DNA from 2 places in the Variovorax rhizosphaerae genome. Region 2 is predicted to be linked to the other one. Evidence: predicted binding sites of a transcription regulator. Region 2 holds the regulator's gene; the other holds the start of a gene.

Region 1 (9,544 bases), on a different contig from region 2:
CCGCGCGCCGTGGTCGTCACGCGAGGTGGTGACAGTGCTGGCGTGTACCGCGCAGGCCAGGCAGTGCTGGAGGTGAAGCCGCCGAAGATCACCGTGGCCGACACCATCGGCGCAGGCGACACCTTCGCCGCCGGCATCTCGGTGGCGCTGCTGGAGCAGGGCGTCGAACATGCAGCGCAACTCGACGCACTGTCCGACGACGCATGGCGCGAGGTACTGCGCTTCGCCGCCACCGCCGCGGCGCTCAACTGCACCCGCGAGGGCTGCGACCCGCCAACCCGCGCGGAGCTGCAAGCCGCGCTGCTGAAATGAAGACCACCCCCGAATGCGCCTTCGGCGCTCCCCCTCAAGGGGGCGCACCCGGTGGCCCGGCGAAGCCGGTTCCACGGGTGCCCACGAATGGGCACTGCCACGCTCGCCTTTGGCCTTGTGAGGCGCATGCGGCGTGCCACGTCATGGAGCATTGACATGCCAACCACACGCTCACGCCAAACCCCGCGCCAACGCCAACCCGAACTGGAGCATGACTTCGCCCGCCATCCCGCGCTCGGCTATGAAAAGCCCGAGGAGGTGGGCTGGGTCCGCTGCCTTGCCCACGGCTACCCGAGCCAGCTGGCGCGCTGGCACTGCCATGACGAATACGAGCTGCACCTGATCACCGCCACCTCTGGCAAGGCCTTCGTCGGCGACTGGATCGGCCCGTTCCAGCCCGGCCACCTGGTGCTGTGCGGGCCGCGCCTGCCGCACAACTGGATCTCGCTCGACGCGCCTGCCGATGGCGTCAGCGCGCGTGACCTGGTGGTCCAGTTCCGGCATGAGCCCTTTGCGCAGGCAGCTGCGGAGATCCCGGAAATCGCCGAAGTCATGCAACTGCTGGAACGCGCGCGCCGCGGCGTCGAGTTCTTTGGCCTGTCGGAGCGTGCCGAGCGTCATTTCCACGCCGTCAAGGCTGCGCGCGGGTTGCGCCGCCTGGGTGCTTTCTGCGACTACCTGGCCGACCTCGCCGAATGCACCGACTACCGACTCTTGTCCAGCGTGCAGATCAAGGGTGCCGAGGGCGATGCCGAGGGCGACCAGATCAACGCCATCGTCAACCGCATCACCGACAACGTGGCGGAGCCCATCGCCATGGCCGAGGTGGCCGCCGAACTCGGCATGAGCGAAAGCCGCTTCAGCCGCTTCTTCCGCAAGTCCACCGGCAACAGCTTCACCGATTTCGTCAACCAGGTCCGCATCAACAACGCCTGCCACTTGCTGATGCAGACCGACCACTACGTGACCGACATCTGCTACCAGGTCGGCTTCAACAACGTCGCCAACTTCAACCGCCGCTTCCTCGAAATCAAGGGCATGACCCCCAGCGAATTCCGCCGCCAAGCGGACAGCCGCTTTGGCGGGGCGCACTGAGGCTCGATTTCGGACATCCCGAAAGCGGACATACGTACGCAGAGGACGCGAAGGTTTCGCGAAGGACGCGAAGAAGACAGAAAGATCTGGATGCCTTCTTCGGTTTCCTTTTGCGTCCTTCGCGGAATCTTCGCGTCCTTCGCGGCCGGTACCCGCACTCATCTCGCTCAATACCCTGACCCACCATGTACCTCGGACTTGACCTCGGCACCTCCGAACTGAAGGCGCTGCTGCTCGCCGACGACCATCGCATCGTCGGTGTCGCACGCTCGGCGCTGACCGTCAGCCGGCCGCAACCGCTGTGGTCGGAGCAAGCGCCTGCGCAATGGTGGGAGGCGCTCGAAGAAGTGATGCGGCAACTGCACGAGGCGCATGCCGAAGCGCTGGCGGCAGTGCGCGCAATCGGGCTCTCGGGGCAGATGCACGGCGCGGTACTGCTCGACGACAAGGACGAAGTGCTGCGCCCCGCCATCCTCTGGAACGACGGACGCAGCGCCATGCAATGCGAGCAACTCACTGCAGCTGTTCCGCGACTCGGTGAAATCGCCGGCAACCTCGCGATGCCCGGTTTCACCGCGCCCAAACTGCTGTGGGTGCGCGAGCACGAACCGGACCTGTTCGCCCGCACACGCCGCGTCCTGCTGCCCAAGGACTGGCTGCGCCTGATGCTCAGCGGCGAGGCCGTGAGCGACATGTCCGACGCCTCCGGCACGCTGTGGCTCGATGTCGGCAAGCGCGACTGGTCCGACGAACTGCTGGCCGCCACTGGCCTCGCGCGCGCCCACATGCCGCGCCTGGTCGAAGGCAGCGAAGCCTCTGCGACGCTGAAGCCGGAACTCGCCGCGCGCTGGGGCATGGCGCGCAACGTGCGCATCGCCGGTGGCGCCGGCGACAACGCGGCGAGTGCGGTCGGCATGGGTCTGGTCGCGCCGGGCGAAGGCTTCGTTTCACTGGGCACGTCAGGCGTGATCTTCGTGTCGGGCGCGGCCTTCTCGCCCAATCCGTCGCAGGCCGTGCACGCCTTCTGCCACGCACTCCCGGGTCGCTGGCACCAGATGTCCGTGATGCTTTCGGCGGCCAGTGCCGTGAGCTGGGCGTCGTGCACCTTCGGCTTCGGCGACGAGGCGAGCCTGTTGGCGGCTGCGGCCACGCTGGCGCCGGACGCGTGCCAACGCGCGCCGATCTTCTTGCCCTACCTGTCCGGCGAACGCTCGCCGCACAACAACGCGCAGGCCCAAGGTGTCCTGTTCGGCCTCACGCAGGCCCATACGCCCGCCGACATCGCGTACGCAGTCGTCGAGGGCGTGAGCTTCGGCTTGCGCGACGGCCTCGACACACTGGAGCGCCTGACCGGAGACCTGTCGCTGGTCGGCGGCGGTGCGCGCAGTGCGTGGTGGGCTCAACTGCTGGCCGACATCCTCGAAGTGCCGCTGGCGCTGGGCGAGGGGGGCGAGGCGGGCGGCGCGCTCGGCGCCGCGCGGCTGGGCTGGCTGGCGGACGGCGGCGACGTCGCGACGGTTTGCCTGCGGCCGGCGCTCAAGCAGCGCTTCGTGCCCAATGCTTCGCTCGCCGCAGCGCATGCCGAACGACGCGTACGCTTTCGCGCCCTTTACAAGGTGCTCGAACCCCACTTCTGATCGGTCGGGCCGCGCATCCTACGAGTCGATGCGGCTTCGGCCCGGCTTCAGGCCCCGTTCTTCACCAACACCGGCTTCACCGAATAACGATCAGGGAAAAGCTTCCGAAGGTTGTCGATTTTCGGCAGGTCGTTGTAGACGATGTACTCGTTGGTCGGATGCAGCGTCAGGTAGTCCTGGTGATACGCCTCGGCCGGGTAGAAGCGCTTCTGCAATTCGATGGTGGTCACCATCGGCTTGCTGCCGAAGGTCTTCGCCTGCGTCAGTTGCGCGATGTAGGCCTGCGCGATGCGCGCCTGCTCGACGTTCTGCGCAAAGATGGTCGAGCGGTATTGGGTGCCGGTGTCCGGGCCTTGCCGGTTCAATTGCGTCGGGTCGTGGGCGACGGAAAAGTAGATCTGCAGCAGCCGCGCAAAGCTGACCTGGCGCGGGTCGTAGCTGATGCGCACCGATTCGGCGTGGCCGGTACGGCCGGAGCCGATCGTTTCATAGTTCGCCGTGCTTTCGTCGCCGCCCGCATAGCCCGAGACGGCATTGGTCACGCCCTTGACGTGCTGGAACACCCCCTGCACGCCCCAGAAGCAACCGCCCGCGAGCACGGCCGTGGCGGTTGTGTCGCCGGTCGCCGGGTCGGTCGACGGCGCGGGCACGACGACGGCCGCTTCCGCGGCGTGGCCCGGTGAGTGGAGCCAGAGCGCGCCAGCCGCCATCAAGGCAGTCGCGGCGAGCATCGATCGGCGTGTGGCGAATGAAGAGCTTTGGGTTTTCATGATGACGGTGGCGCTGGAGAAGACGACCCCGCCAGTGTCCTTGAACGCGCGGCCATTGCCCATGGCAGGGTCATCCAACGGCCGAACGAGCCGCCGCCGAAGCGACCCGCACAGGCAAAAAAAAGAGGCCGCCGAAGCGACCTCTTTCCATTTTTTGCGAGACACCCGCGAACCGGCCAGGCCGGACCTCAGGTGCCAGCAGCGGGCAATTACATGCCCATGCCGCCCATGCCGCCCATGCCACCCATGTCGGGCATGCCGCCGCCAGCGCCGGCTTCGTCCTTCGGTGCGTCGGCGACCATGGCTTCGGTCGTCAACAGCAGCGAGGAGACCGAAGCTGCGTTTTGCAGCGCGGTGCGGGTGACCTTCGTCGGGTCCAGGATGCCCAGTTCGAGCATGTCGCCGTACGTGTCGTTCGCAGCGTTGAAGCCGAAGTTGCCCTTGCCGGCCAACACGGCGTTCACCACCACCGAGGCTTCGCCGCCGGCGTTGTTCACGATTTCGCGCAGGGGCGCTTCGATGGCCTTGAGCACCAGCTTGATGCCGGCTTCCTGGTCGGCGTTGTCGCCCTTGACCGAGTCGCCCACAGCTTGCTTGGCACGCAGCAGCGCCACGCCGCCGCCAGCAACGACGCCTTCTTCCACTGCAGCGCGGGTGGCGTGCAGGGCGTCTTCGACGCGAGCCTTCTTTTCCTTCATTTCGACTTCGGTGGCAGCGCCAACCTTGATCACGGCAACACCGCCGGCCAGCTTGGCCACGCGCTCTTGCAGCTTTTCACGGTCGTAGTCGCTGGTCGCTTCTTCGATCTGGACGCGCACTTGCTTGACGCGGGCTTCGATGTCACCCGCAGCGCCAGCGCCGTCGATGATGATCGTGTTTTCCTTGCCCACTTCGATGCGCGCGGCTTGGCCGAGGTCGGCCAGCGTGACCTTCTCGAGCGTCAGGCCGACTTCTTCAGCGATGACCTTGCCGCCCGTCAGGATGGCGATGTCTTCCAGCATGGCCTTGCGGCGGTCGCCGAAGCCAGGCGCCTTGACAGCCACGACCTTCAGGATGCCGCGGATCGTGTTCACGACCAGGGTAGCCAGGGCTTCGCCCTCGACTTCTTCGGCAATGATCAGCAGCGGACGGCCAGCCTTGGCGACTTGTTCCAGCGTCGGGAGCAGGTCACGGATGTTGCTGATCTTCTTGTCGAAGAGCAGGACAAACGGGTTTTCCAGGATCGCCGATTGCTTTTCCGGGTTGTTGATGAAGTAGGGCGACAGGTAGCCGCGGTCGAATTGCATGCCTTCGACGACGTCGAGTTCGCTGTCCAGCGACTTGCCGTCTTCCACGGTGATCACGCCTTCCTTGCCGACCTTGTCCATCGCGTCAGCGATGAGTTGGCCGATGGTTTCGTCGCTGTTGGCCGAGATGGAGCCGACTTGCGCGATTTCCTTGGAGGTGGTGGTGGCCTTCGAAGCCTTCTTCAGCTCGGCGACCAGGGCCGTGACAGCCTTGTCGATGCCGCGCTTCAGGTCCATCGGGTTCATGCCCGCTGCGACCAGCTTGAAGCCTTCGCGAACGATGGCTTGTGCCAGGACCGTGGCGGTCGTGGTGCCGTCACCCGCGTTGTCGCTGGTCTTGGAGGCCACTTCCTTCACGAGCTGGGCACCCATGTTCTGCAGCTTGTCCTTGAGTTCGATTTCCTTGGCGACGGACACACCGTCCTTGGTCACCGTAGGGGCGCCGAACGAACGCTCGAGCACCACGTTGCGGCCCTTGGGGCCCAGGGTCACTTTGACTGCGTTGGCCAGGATGTTGACACCCTCGACCATGCGTGCGCGGGCTTCGCCGCCGAAGACTACGTCTTTTGCTGCCATGTTGATTCTCCGAATTCAGTTAAATGAGTGGATGAAGAGAAGTGCTTACTTCTCGACGACCGCAAACAGGTCGTCTTCCTTCATGACCAAGAGCTCGTCGCCATCGACCTTGACGGTCTGGCCGCTGTACTTGCCGAACAGGACACGGTCGCCCACCTTGACGCTCATCGCGCCCAGGTCGCCCTTGTCGTTCTTCTTGCCAGGACCGACGGCCAGCACTTCGCCTTGATCGGGCTTTTCTGCGGCGTTGTCGGGGATCACGATGCCCGAGGCGGTCTTGGTTTCGCTTTCAATGCGCTTGACGATCACGCGATCGTGCAAAGGACGAAGTTTCAATTGCATCTCCTGAAGATATGAGAAACGGGGTTGAATCCGGGCGCCAGCGAGGTTGCCGGCTGCCGATCGACCCAAGGCGGTGCTGTTAGCACTCGGCTTGAGCGAGTGCTAATGATAAGGGCATTTTTTGCGGTTTCAAGGGCCGTCAGGGGCTTTCACGCGCTTTGTGCCGGTGGGCAGGTCGAGCGGCTGCGGCCGTCGGCACGTGCACGAGCGCCGCTTTGCTACGTGGTGAAGGCCCCTGTGCGTGGATAGGACACGCCGGCCAATCCCGGGATCGGCACGTCCTCGGGCTTCGTCCCGGTAGCGAGCTGGCCAATCACGTAGGACGCCACGACGCTGGACAGCAGTTGCGTCGGATCCTCCATGACGAAGCGCAGCCGTGCGACGAAGCTCCACAAGTCCTCGGCGCTCGCGGGGCGCGGGGGGACGGCCACGGTGCGCGTCGCCGGCGTGGCGACGCAGTCGGCACACTCGGCCGGCGCTAAGCGCGGATAGCCCGGGAACATGCGGGCGGCGAGTTTGGTGCGCGCATAGGTCGTCGCCCACAGGCCGCGCAGCCTGGCCTCGCTTGCCGCCCAGTCGGCGGGTTGGGTCGAGGTCGGCGCCGTCGGGATGATGAACATGCGATCCTGCCGTACGGCCCCGCGCGAAGCGACGACGAGCGTGTCCACGAGGTGGTTCGTACACCGGGTCAACGCCGCGGTCGCCCCGCCGTTGCCAGCGGTCAGCACCACGAGCGCGCGGGTCCAGTCCATCTTGAGCCCGCGCAGGAACGAGAGTGAACTCTGCGTACCGTTCAGGGCCGTCAGGCAGAAGGTGGCGAGCATCACGTGGTCGAGGGGCACCGGGAAGCGCTCGCTCCGGACCTCCAGGACGTCGCTCACGAGCGCGTCGAACGTGCGCCTCGAGGGATCGCTCTCCAGGGCCGCGAGGTAGGCCAGCGCGAGATCGCACGCATAGGCAACCATGCGCTGGATGCCCTCGAGGTGCGGCGCCCACGAGGGCACGCCAATGTCCGCCCAGAAAGCGACGGTGTTGGCCTTTTGCGCGGCGGCGACCTGCGCGGAGAGCCGCTGCGCGTCCCCTTGCCAGGTGGCGTTGCCTGCCTCCGCCATGGCAACGATCGAGCCCAGTGCCGGGCCGAGGTGCGAAATCCCCGCCAATTCATTGAAGCCCTTGGTGCCGAATCGGGTGTCCAGCAGTTCCGGCGGCTGCCCGTCGCCGCGAAAGAGCGCGATCGCCGTGCCGGTGACAAGGACGAGCGGCGCGGAAGCGACCTCGGCCGCCACTTGCTGCGAGAGGTGCCCGCCGATGCTGTCGCCTTGGCCCACATAGGCCGTGAAGAGTTGCAGGAAAGGGGACGGTGCGTCCATTCGGCGAGGATCTCATTGATCCGGTGCTGTCGCGGTAACGAGGTGAAATCCGGGAAGCCAATCTGCCGTCTGGTGCCCCGCTCCCTCTCCGTGGCATGATCGCCGAGCGCTCCCCCTACCCGGTAGAAAGGCAGTGCTCATGATCGACAGACGCGGATGGGCCATGGCGGCATGTGTGGTGATCGCTCTGGGGATGCCGCGGGTCGGCGCAGCGCAATCCGACGAGCAGATCCGGCGCGTCGGCTTCCTGTCGGGAGGCCCCCGACCCCCCGATGGCGCCGTTCCGGCACCGTTGCGAAATGCACTGGACACGGCCATCGGCGCCGATGGAAAGCGAATCACCTATGAAGGCCGCTGGTCCCAGGGCCGTCCCGAGAAATTGCCGGGGCTGGCCGCGGAGTTGATCGCGCTCAAGGTCGACGCCATCGTGACGGTGGGCGGTCCTCCGGCGGCGGTGGCCAAGCAGGCCACGAAGACGGTCCCGGTGGTCGTCATCAACGCGGGCGATGTGGTCGAAACGGGTTTGGTGTCCAGCCTAGCGCGTCCGGGCGGCAACATCACCGGCATCGACGACCCGGCGGCGGTCCTGAGTGCCAAGCGGCTGGAGTTCGTGAAGGAACTCGTTCCACGCGCCCAGCATGTGGCCGTGCTCTGGAACGCCAGCGACAGCGCCATGACACTGCGCTTCCACTCGATCGAGAAAGCCGCGCCGGTGCTCGGCGTGTCGATCGACCCGTTGCCCGTGCGCGAGCCGGACGACTTCAATGTCGCGCTGGCCGCGATGAACCAGGCGCGGCCGGACGCCGTGATGATGATCACCGACGCCCTCACGATCCTGAATCGCCAGCGGGTGATCGACTACGCGGCCATGCAGCGCCTCCCGGCGGTCTACGAATATGCCGCCGAAGTCCGCGCGGGTGGCCTGCTCTCGTACGGCGCGGACGCTGCCGAGATCATGGCGCTGGCGGCGGACTACGTGTACCGCATCATCAAGGGCGCCAAGCCCGCCGACCTGCCCGTGGCGCAACCCAAGCGCTACCACCTGACGATCAACATGGCGACGGCCAGGAGCCTCGGCCTTTCGATTCCGGCGTCGCTGCTGCTGCGCGCGGACGAAGTGATTCCTTAAGTTTCCTCGCCAGGCGTCCAGTCCGGGCTGTAGCCGCCGAGCGTGGGGTGGTACATCTCGTCGCCCGTGTGCTGCGTAAATTCGACGTTGAGCCGATCCTCGCGCAGCCCCAACACTTCGATGCAGTGGCCGCACAGCGCTTTGGCAAGCGCCATTCTCAATTCGGGCGGCCGTCCCTTGCGAATGTCCAGCATCATCAGCGAGACGGGAACGGGCGGGCCTTCCGGGTCAGGAATCCGCCAGAGGCCGCCTTCGCCGAGTTCGCGAATCGCGACGCTGATGCGACGGATGTCCACAGACATCATCTCGGCGTAGGTGCGGCACATTTGATCCGCGAGGCGTTGCTTGAGGGCGCTGGGGTAGTGGTCGTTGACGTCCAATTGAAGATACGGCACGGCAGGCTCCAGTTTCTTGATCAGGGGTGTGGTGACGCGCAAGCTCGCACGACTCAGCCGACCACCGGCCCCAGTGTGTCGTCGAGCGCCGCCTTGATGTCCGCGATGAGATCCGCCGAATCCTCCAGGCCGATCGACAGGCGCATGTGGCCGTAGGTCCGGAATGCGTCCGGGTAGGCGCTCGAGCCGCGACGTGCATCCTTTCCGACGTGCACGATCAAGGAAACATCGTGGCCCAGCGACACGGCCGAGGTGATCAGGCGCAGGCTTGCCACGAAGCGGTTCTGCACATCCGGCCCGCCTTCGACGGCAAAGGCCATGACCCCTCCATATCCCGAGCCGCCGAACTGCCGTGACGCCAGGTCATGCTGCGGGTGCGATGCCAGTCCCGGGAACGCCACGTACGCGACGCGCGGGTCCTGATCCAGAAACTCAGCCACGGCCTGCGCCGAGGACAGATGCCTCGACAAGCGCAGCGGCAGCGTGACCGAGCCACGCATGATGAGCCACGCGTTGAAGGGGGAGATGGAGCCGCCGACGTCGACGAGCGCATCGTTCTTCAATTGGCGGATCAACGCCGCGCGAGCGATGACGGCACCACCCATCGCATCGCCATGCCCGTTGATGTACTT
Region 2 (9,544 bases):
GCCTCCGGCCGTCCTGAGCCCCGATGGCCACCCCAAACGGCTCCACTTATGGCCAGTCAATCGGCTCCAGGCAAGACGGGTCGAATGATGACGATTCGGGCGTGATGACGATGCGCGCTGCACCCGCCTTGAGCAGGTAGCTCTTGCCCACGACCTCCAGCATCGCGCAGCGATGCTGGAGCCGATCCAGGATGGTGGTGGCCATGGCGGCGTCTGCCAGGTATTTGCCCCAGTCCTGCAGCATCCGAGGCGATGAAAGTAAAGCCGCTAAGCTTTTAGCGCTGGTGCACGATGGCCCGATGGTCTGCAGCAACGCGGCACTGACATCGCCAATCTACCAATCTTCTGGGGGCCAAGTAGAGGTCATCGAGGACCAACAGATCCGACTCTGATCAGAGGCCAAGAGGTTGTCGCTTGCCGGCAAGAGTGTCTTTGCGGCTGATGGGTGGACCTTCGTATGCCCGGCTTCGGCCTTCGAGTTCACGCGCTCGCGTCCCAACGGCTACGTGCAGGCGACGGCCAGCGCGATGGCGCTCCGGGAGATGGGCTTGCTGCTGGCTTCCAGGCCCTGTGTCGAGCGCGACCGGGTGCTGGCGATGATCGCCCGCGCGCATCGTCGAGCCGCATGCCATTGGCGACGTCGCGCTGGTGGCACTTGACCAGATTGCCGAGGACTTCGGCGTCCCTTATGCCACCGAGGATGGCCTGTACGCCGCGATGGCCTGGCTGCCCGTGCGCCGGGACGCGGTGCAGAAGAAGCTTCCTTCGCGCCCTCTGCCAAGGGCGGCCTGGGCTTGCAACACCCGTCCTCCCAGCTACTTCGCGGCAGCTCCAGTCCGCTGGCCCGGCGCGGCTACAACCGCGATGGCAAGAGCAGCAAGCTGCAAGTGAGCTACGGGCTGTTCACCAATCCACGGGGCGCCGTGGCGACAAAAAAGAAAAGGGTTGGCACGCGTTAACGTGCCAACCCTTACAAGAGTGGTGCGGCTGGCAGGAATTGAACCCACGACCCCTTGGTTCGTAGCCAAGTACTCTATCCAACTGAGCTACAGCCGCACAGCTTGCGATTATAGCATGTACTTTTCATGACGCTCCCGAGAGGGTGAAATGATTTCGTAAATGCCATCCTGCGCAGCCCCCGCAAGGTAGGACTGGTAGGCCGTGTTGGACTTGAACCAACGACCAAAGGATTATGAGTCCTCTGCTCTAACCAACTGAGCTAACGGCCCGCGCGGCCGGATTCTAGTCGGCGCCCTCATGCACCCTTGTTTAGCGCATCTCTTACTTGCGCCCACTCAGCGCATTGCTCACCAACCGCGAGGTGATGTCGACAATCTGGATCATGCGTTCATAGGGCATGCGCGTCGGCCCGATCACGCCGAGCGTGCCGACCACTTGCCCATCGACTTCATAGTTGGCACTGACCACGGAAAGCTCTTCGACAGGCACGAGCTGGCTCTCGCCGCCAATGAAGATGCGCACCCCTTCGGCCTTGCTCGACACATCCAGCAGTCGCATCAGTTGCGCCTTCTGCTCGAACATGTCGAACGCGCGGCGCAACTGCCCCATGTCGCTGGAGAAGTCACTGACCGACAGCAGGTTGCGCTCGCCCGCCACCACGACCTCATCTTGCGCCTCGGTCAGCACCTCGCTGCTCACGACCACGGCCGCCTGCATCAGCGCTGCGATCTCGCCGCGAAGCTTTTCCATCTCAGATTGAAGGCGGTCGCGCACCTGCTCGATCGACAAGCCGGCGAAGTGGGTGTTGATGTAGTTGGACGCCTCGACCAGTTGCGATGGCGTGTAGTCGGTCTCCGGAAAGATCACTCGGTTCTGCACGTCACCATCGGGCGACACGATGATCACCAGCAGGCGCCGGTCCGAAAGTCGCATGAATTCAAGATGCCTGAACACCGATGGCCGCCGTGGGGCCATCACAACGCCCACGAAATGCGAGAGGTTCGACAGCATGTGCGCCGCGTTTGCAATCACCTTCTGCGGCTGGTCCGGCGACAGCGGGGGTGTCGTGAAAGGTTCACGCCGGCTGGTCAACATGGTGTCGACGAAGAGGCGATAGCCGCGCGCCGTCGGGATGCGTCCTGCCGAGGTGTGCGGGCTGGCGATAAGGCCCAGTTCCTCGAGGTCGGACATCACGTTGCGGATGGTCGCCGGCGAGAGTTCCAGGCCCGCCGTTCGCGACAACGTGCGCGAGCCCACGGGTTGACCGTCCGCGATATAGCGTTCAACCAGAGTCTTCAGCAGTAGCCTGGCGCGGTCATCCAACATCTGGCAATTTTAATGTTGTAATTTGGACATGACCCCTCGCTTCCGGCACGTCGCCCTCATTGGCAAATACCAGGCGTCCGGCGCACGCGCGCAGGCCGATGCGGCCGACAGCGTAACGTGCGAGATCGCCACCTTCCTTGAGAGCCAAGGCTGCGAAGTGATCGTCGAGCAGTCGGCCGACGCAGTACCCGGCTCGGGGCGCTACCGTGCCCTCACGCTGGACCAGATCGGCGAGCAATGCGACCTGGGCCTCGTGGTGGGTGGAGACGGCACGATGCTGGGCGTCGGGCGCCAACTGGCCCGCCACGGCCTGCCGCTGATCGGCATCAACCGCGGCCGGCTCGGCTTCATCACCGACATCCCGTTTGACAGCTACCAGGCCACGCTCATCCCGATGCTTGCGGGCGAATTCGAGGAAGACCATCGCAGCCTGATGCATGCCCAGGTGATCCGCAACGAGAAAGTCGTCTTCACCGCGTACGCGATGAACGACGTGGTGCTGAATCGCGGTGCCACCTCTGGCATGGTGGAGTTGAGCGTGTCGGTGGGCCGGCACTTCGTGGCCAACCAGCGCGCGGACGGCTTGATCATCGCGACAGCCACCGGCTCGACCGCCTATGCGCTCTCGGCCGGCGGGCCTCTGCTTCATCCGGCGATCCAGGGTTGGGTGCTGGTACCGATCGCGCCGCACACCTTGTCGAATCGGCCCATCCTGTTGCCCGACGCAGAAGAGGTGACCATCGAACTCGTGGCCGGCCGCGATGCGAGCGCCAATTTCGACATGCAGTCGCTGGCCTCGCTACAGCACGGCGACCGCATCGTGGTGCGCCGCTCCGACTACCGCGTGCGCTTCCTCCATCCCAGGGGCTGGAGCTATTTCGACACGCTGCGCAAGAAACTGCATTGGAACGAAGGTGGATCATGAGCCCCCTCGCATTCCGGGAGACCTGACTTGGCTTTGAGACGCATCGCCCTGCGCGATTTCGTGATCGTGCGTGAACTCGAACTCGACCTGTCGAGCGGGTTCACGGTATTGACCGGTGAAACCGGCGCAGGCAAATCCATCCTCATCGACGCCTTGCAACTGGCGCTGGGCAACCGGGCCGATGCCGGGTCGGTGCGCGAGGGGGCCGAGCGGCTCGATGTGTCTGCGGAATTCGATGCCGACGCGGCGTTGGACGGCTGGCTTGACGAAGGCGGCTTCGAGGCCAGCGATTCGCTGTTGCTTCGTCGCACCGTGGACCTGCAAGGGCGCAGCCGCGGCTGGATCAACGGCAGTCCTGCCACGGCGACGCAACTGCGCGAACTCGGCGACCACCTGCTCGATATTCACGGCCAGCATGCTTGGCAGAGCCTGACGCGGCCTGAGGCGGTGCGCGGCCTGCTCGATGCCTACGCCGGCGTGCGCACGGAGGCGCTGGATGCGAGCTGGCACGCGTGGCGGCAATCGCTGTCGGCACTCGAGACGGCGCGCTCCGCGCAGGATTCGCTGCAGCGCGACCGTGAGCGCCTGCAGTGGCAGGTCGGTGAAGTCATGAAGCTCGCGCCCGGCGCGGACGAGTGGGAACAGTTGTCGGCCAACCATGCGCGTGCATCGAACGCGCAGACGCTGATCGAAGCGGCCGAAGGCGCACGCGAGGCCCTGGACGGCGACGATGGCGGTGCACTGAGCACCCTCACCCGCGCCGCGACCCTGCTGCAAGGCTGCGAACACATCGAGCCCGAATTCAAGGCGATCGGTGAAGTGCTCGCATCGACCGTCGCGCAGGCTTCTGATGCGGTGCATACGCTGCATGGCTACCTGCGCCACGCGGACACCGATCCGCAGACCCTGGCCGAACTCGACGAACGCATGGGCCTCTGGATGTCGCTTGCCAGGCGCTACAAGCGCGGCCCGGCCGACCTGCCCGGCCTGCTCGCGGGCTGGCAGGATGAACTCAAGGCCCTCGACGCGGCCAGCGACCTCGAAGCACTGGAGCGCGTCGAACAGGCCGCGCAACAAGCCTTCATGAAGGAAGCCGGCGCCGTTGGCAAGGTTCGCAAGCAGGCGGCGCCGAAGCTCGCGAAGGCGGTCACGCTCGCCATGCAGGGCCTCGGCATGCAGGGCGGCAGCTTCGAGGTGAAGGTGCAGGCGCTCGCGCAACCCGGCCGCGCGGGACTGGAGGACATCAGCTTCCTCGTCAGCGGCCATCCCGGCAGCACGCCGCGCCCGATTGGCAAGGTGGCGTCAGGCGGCGAGTTGTCCCGCATCGCGCTTGCCATTGCCGTCACGACCAGCGAACTCGGTGCCGCGCAGACCCTGATCTTCGACGAGGTGGACGCGGGTGTCGGCGGTGCGGTCGCCGAAACCGTCGGCCGCCTGATGAACCAGTTGGGCCGCGACCGCCAAGTGCTCGCCGTGACCCACCTGCCGCAGGTTGCCGCGTGTGCCGACCATCACCTGGTCGTCGCCAAGCGCCAGGTCGCCGGCCGCACCGAAAGCGGCGTCACGCCACTCGAGGGACCGGCGCGCGAGAAGGAAGTGGCGCGCATGCTGGGCGGCGAAAAGGTATCTCAGACCTCGCTGGCACATGCGCGCGAGATGCTTGGCAAGACTTCAACGGAAGCACGAGCATGAGCGTCACCCGGCCGCCCAAAGACGCTCGTACCGTAGCGCGCAGCGCGGAGGTTTCCCAAATCCCAGCGCCGAACCGCCCTAAGCAAGCTTGCGCCCCCTCGGTGGGCAGCGAGGACGCGAAGTGCCGAGCGTGGGGGCTGCCATGAGCCTTGATCTGGTACTCATCACCGGCATGTCGGGCTCCGGCAAATCGGTCGCGCTGCATGCGCTGGAAGACGCGGGCTACTACTGCGTCGACAACCTGCCGCCCGAACTCCTGATGCCCTTCATCGCGCTGCAGCACGAGCAGCAGGCCGAGCGCGTGGCGATTGCGATGGATGTGCGAAGCGGCGTGTCCCTGCCGCTGGTGCCGCTGCAGCTTGAAACGCTGCGCCGCGATGGCGTTTCGCTGCGCTCACTCTTCCTCGACTCCACCACCGACGCACTGGTACGCCGCTATTCGGAGACACGGCGACGCCATCCGCTCTCGCGCCAGGAGAGCCGCAATGACGTGCCGGAGACCCAGCGTGTACTGATTCAAGCGATCGAACTCGAACGCGAACTGCTGGCCGAGTTGCGCGACGGCGCCGACGTGATCGACACCAGCATCATCCGCCCGGCGCAACTGCAGAGCTATGTGAAGCTGCTGATCTCGGCGCCCCAAAGCGCGTTGACGCTGGTGTTCGAATCCTTTGCCTTCAAGCGCGGTGTCCCGCTCGACGCGGACTATGTGTTCGACGTGCGCATGCTGCCGAATCCGCACTACGTCCCCGCGCTACGTCCGTTGACCGGCCGCGATGAGCCGGTCATCGACTGGCTGCGCCGGCACGACGACGTGGCGCGCATGTATGGCGACATCGAACAGTTCCTCACCCGCTGGCTCGACGCACTCGCGCGCGACCATCGCAGCTATGTGACGGTGGCCATCGGCTGCACTGGCGGCCAACATCGCTCGGTGTTCCTGGTGGAGCAATTGGCCCGTGGCTTCGGCGCGCGCTGGGCCGCGCTCAAGCGGCATCGGGAGTTGGATGGGATCTAGCCTCCAGCAGCTTGCGCACTGGCGCAGGCAGGCCCAGGCCTTCCCACTCATGCAGCGCAAGCCATTGGCCCTCGCCCGGCATCGCAGCCGTTGAGTCACTTTCCACCTGCACAGGATGCAGATGCAAGTCCTTGTGGGTCAGCACGTGCAGGAAGGGCGCGCCGTCACGCGCAATGGCGCGCAGTGACGGGGACAATGCCTCCAGCAAAGCCGCATGGCTGTCGAAGACCGGCAGGCAGTACAGACCCGCCCATACCCCTCGCGCTGGGCGCTTCTCGAGCCAGCTTCGGCCTGCTTCGTCGTTCGCCTGCAGCAGCCAGAGCGACTGCGAACTGCGCTTGAGCTTGCGCGTCTTGACCGGATAGGCCTCGGGCGCGCCTTCTCGCCTGGCCACGCAGATGTCATTCACCGGGCACAGGAGGCAGTTCGGCTTGCGCGGCGTGCAGACGGTGGCGCCCAGATCCATCAATCCTTGCGTGTAGCTTTCGATCGCGCCGCGCTCCGAGGCGGCTGGCAGCAGTTCCGTCGCCATGCCCCAGAGCGCCCGCTCGCTGGCGCTGGAAGAAAGATCCGCGCCAAAACCCAACACCCGCGTCAGCACGCGCTTCACGTTCCCATCCAGGATTGCGACGCGCTCGCCAAAGCAGAACGCCGCAATGGCCGCCGCCGTCGAGCGACCGATGCCGGGCAGCGACTCCAGGTCTTCCGATCGCCGCGGAAACGCGCCGCCAAAGCGCACCATGACTTCCTGCGCGCAACGATGCATGTTGCGCGCACGGCTGTAGTACCCCAGGCCGCTCCACAACCCGAAGACCTCGTCCTCTCCCGCCGCGGCCAGTTCGGCAACAGTTGGAAAGCGCAAAAGGAACCGGTCGAAGTAGCCAAGCACCGTCGACACCTGCGTCTGCTGCAACATCACTTCCGACAGCCACACGCGGTACGGGTCGCGCGTGTTCTGCCAAGGCAGTTCGCTGCGCCCATGAGTACGTTGCCAGCGAACCACGCTGGCGGCAAACACGGGTGCGATCAGCGTGGATGGCGCCGCGGCCACTGGCGCCGCCACGGGCTCACGCAGCACGAAGCTCGTTGTTCTGCGCGGCAGATGTGCTGGGCGGCTCGTTGCTGGTCAGAAGGGATGTCAACTCACGCAGACGACGCTGCAACTCGACAAGACCGGCTTCCTGCGCGCTCAGTTCGACCAGACGCTCGTCGAGGTTCCCGGCCGCTTGCTGGATCCGGTCGACGGCTTCGATGCGCTTGCCGAAATTGCGGCGGCGTTCCTTCAGCTGCGCATCGAGCTGGGCGCCGGCACCCTTGCTCCAGCGCTCGACTTCGCTCATGGCCGCTTCGTTCACCACGCGCAGTCGACTGGACAGCGCGCGCACCAGCTTGTCGCAGAACTCGGGTTGCGCCAGCTTGAGGATGTTGCCGACGCCGAGATACTGCGTGTGGCTTTGCTCGATCTGGCTCATCTGCTCCTGGAACTCTTTCAGGTTTGGCTCGGCAGGCGCGAGCAGCGTGAAGCCGTGCTCCGCGTTGAGCTGGCGGAAAGTGGCATGCAGCATCTGCTGGATCTCGGCGCTGGTGGCCTGCACTTCCCGCAAGTTGTTGCGCAGCGCGTCGAAGGTTTCTGCGTAAGTCTTGCGAACATTGAACTTGATCCCGGGCTTCTTGAGCGCGGCGGCCAGCTTGCCCATGTCGGACTTGAGCGCCGTGCTGCCCAGCACCGCATACACCTCGCGCAGCAGCTTGCCCTGCACCGAACGCAGCGCCAGGATGCGCGCGTTGCTGCCTTCGAATTCGCTTTGTTCCTGCTCGATGCGCGTGCGCATGTGCCGGATGACGGACACGTTCTTGCCGCGCAAGCCCTGCAGTTCCAGCGCCTGTTCGGACAGGTCGCGCTGTCGCACGTTGAGGATACGGGCGGCTTCGGTACGCAGTGCCGCAATGCCGTTGTCCACGGCGCCACGCAGCATCATTTCGCGCTTGCCCAGCAGTCCCTCGCCCAGCACCGACTCGAGCGCCGGCAGGCGGCTGGCCTGCAGCAGCGGGCCATCGCGGCGAATCTTGGCTTGCAGGCCCTTCTGCGCGGACACCGGCAGCACCTGACGCAGCGGCACGCCGAGCAACTCGGCCGCGCCCTTGCGCTGCCGATCGATCTGGGCATCGATCTGGGCTGGCGTGCTCAGGATGTCCCACATGGTGTCGATCTTGTTGAGCACCACGATGCGCGCCTCGCCGGGATCGCCTTCGGTGATCAGGTGCTCGCGCCAGATCGAGAGGTCGGATCGCGTCACGCCGGTATCGGCGCCCAGGATGAAGACCACGGCGTGCGCCTGCGGGATCAGGCTCACCGTCAGTTCGGGTTCCGCGCCGATGGCGTTCAGACCGGGCGTGTCGAGGATGACCAGGCCCTGCTCCAGCAGCGGATGCGGCATGTTCAGCACCGCATGCCGCCAGCGCGGGATTTCGACGCGGCCATCGGCGTCGGGCACCGGGTTGTCTTCGGGATTCTCGTCGCTCCAGAAGCCCAGGGCGCGCGCTTCGTCCAGCGAGACCCAGTTGACCTCGGCCACCTTGTGCATGGTTTCCGCGAGCTGATCTGCATCGTTCACGTCGATGGGCAATTCAGTCCAGCGCGCGGCTTCGTCGCGCCAATGCGTCAGCGAATGCGGTTCGAGCCGGGTCTCGATGGGCAGCAGGCGCAGGCTCGGCGGCACGCCCGCGTCATAGCCCAGTTCGGTGGGACACATCGTCGTGCGGCCGGCGCTCGCCGGCATGATGCGCCGGCCGTAGCCAGCGAAGAAGATCGCGTTGATCAACTCCGACTTGCCACGCGAGAACTCGGCCACGAACGCCACCATCACCTTGCTGGTGCGCATCTGGGACTCCAGGTCACGCAGGCGCTCAGCCACGGATTGGTCAAGCAGCTCGTTCTCATCGAGCCAGCCGGACAGCCACTTGAGCCGGTGCGCGAAGTTGCGTCGCCAGGTACCGTGCTGGTCGAATTGCTGATTGAAGGAGCGGCTCAAAATAAAATGTAAGATTCAGTTTACAAAATAGTACCACTGGCGGCCTGTCAGATCACTTCGCATTGCGCGCGCCAAATGGGAATTTGCTCTCACTTTTGACATGTGGGACAAAAAAACGTCGAACGTTGGCCCTGTCTGATTTGCCGAATCGTCGCCGAACAGACCCTGCACGGCTCGCCGGCCCGCCCATAGACCGTCGCCTCGAGCTGGAAATAGCCGCTTTGCCCGTCCGTGTTGGTGAAGTCACGAAGCGTACTGCCTCCGCGTGCCACCGCGCGGGCCAAGACGTCCCGCACGGCCGCATGCAGGCACAAGGCGCGCGGCCGGCTGATGCGCAACGCCGGCAGCGTCGGCCGGATGCCTGCCAGGAACAATGCCTCGGACGCATAGATGTTGCCGACGCCCACCACGAGCTCGCCTGCCAGCAGCACCTGCTTGATTGGCGCCTTGTGCTTCTTCAGGCCTGCAAGGAATGCGTCGAAACCAAAGCCGTCACCCAGCGGTTCCACGCCCAGCTTGCCGAGCAGCTTGACGGCCAACGGCGCGTCCTCGCTCTGCGCGTAGACCACCGCACCGAAGCGGCGCGGGTCG

The links. Region 2 encodes HrcA, which represses chaperone genes, less so after heat shock. Its sites were predicted from a motif close to TTAGCACTCNNNNNNNNNGAGTGCTAA; they were not measured.
Region 1: the regulator HrcA is predicted to act here: its motif matches at 6,098-6,124, upstream of groES (co-chaperone GroES).

What each region holds. Positions count from the first base shown of each region.
Region 1 covers NZ_JBBKZT010000003.1:281,088-290,631, reverse strand. The annotation lists gene WKW82_RS07975 (carbohydrate kinase family protein) at 1-312, shown strand, start outside; gene WKW82_RS07970 (AraC family transcriptional regulator) at 469-1,407, shown strand; gene xylB (xylulokinase) at 1,593-3,044, shown strand; gene msrA (peptide-methionine (S)-S-oxide reductase MsrA) at 3,092-3,775, opposite strand; gene groL (chaperonin GroEL) at 4,024-5,676, opposite strand; gene groES (co-chaperone GroES) at 5,722-6,012, opposite strand; gene WKW82_RS07945 (DUF5624 domain-containing protein) at 6,237-7,388, opposite strand; gene WKW82_RS07940 (ABC transporter substrate-binding protein) at 7,528-8,517, shown strand; gene WKW82_RS07935 (tautomerase) at 8,514-8,912, opposite strand; gene WKW82_RS07930 (trans-sulfuration enzyme family protein) at 8,966-9,544, opposite strand, start outside.
Region 2 covers NZ_JBBKZT010000009.1:100,479-110,022, reverse strand. The annotation lists gene WKW82_RS20065 (glycosyltransferase WbuB) at 1-17, shown strand, start outside; gene WKW82_RS20060 (ATP-binding protein) at 47-244, opposite strand; tRNA gene WKW82_RS20055 (tRNA-Arg) at 980-1,056, opposite strand; tRNA gene WKW82_RS20050 (tRNA-Ile) at 1,153-1,229, opposite strand; gene hrcA (heat-inducible transcriptional repressor HrcA) at 1,282-2,286, opposite strand; gene WKW82_RS20040 (NAD kinase) at 2,315-3,211, shown strand; gene recN (DNA repair protein RecN) at 3,239-4,903, shown strand; gene rapZ (RNase adapter RapZ) at 5,046-5,921, shown strand; gene mutY (A/G-specific adenine glycosylase) at 5,890-6,996, opposite strand; gene WKW82_RS20020 (dynamin family protein) at 6,989-8,953, opposite strand; gene mutM (bifunctional DNA-formamidopyrimidine glycosylase/DNA-(apurinic or apyrimidinic site) lyase) at 9,043-9,544, opposite strand, start outside.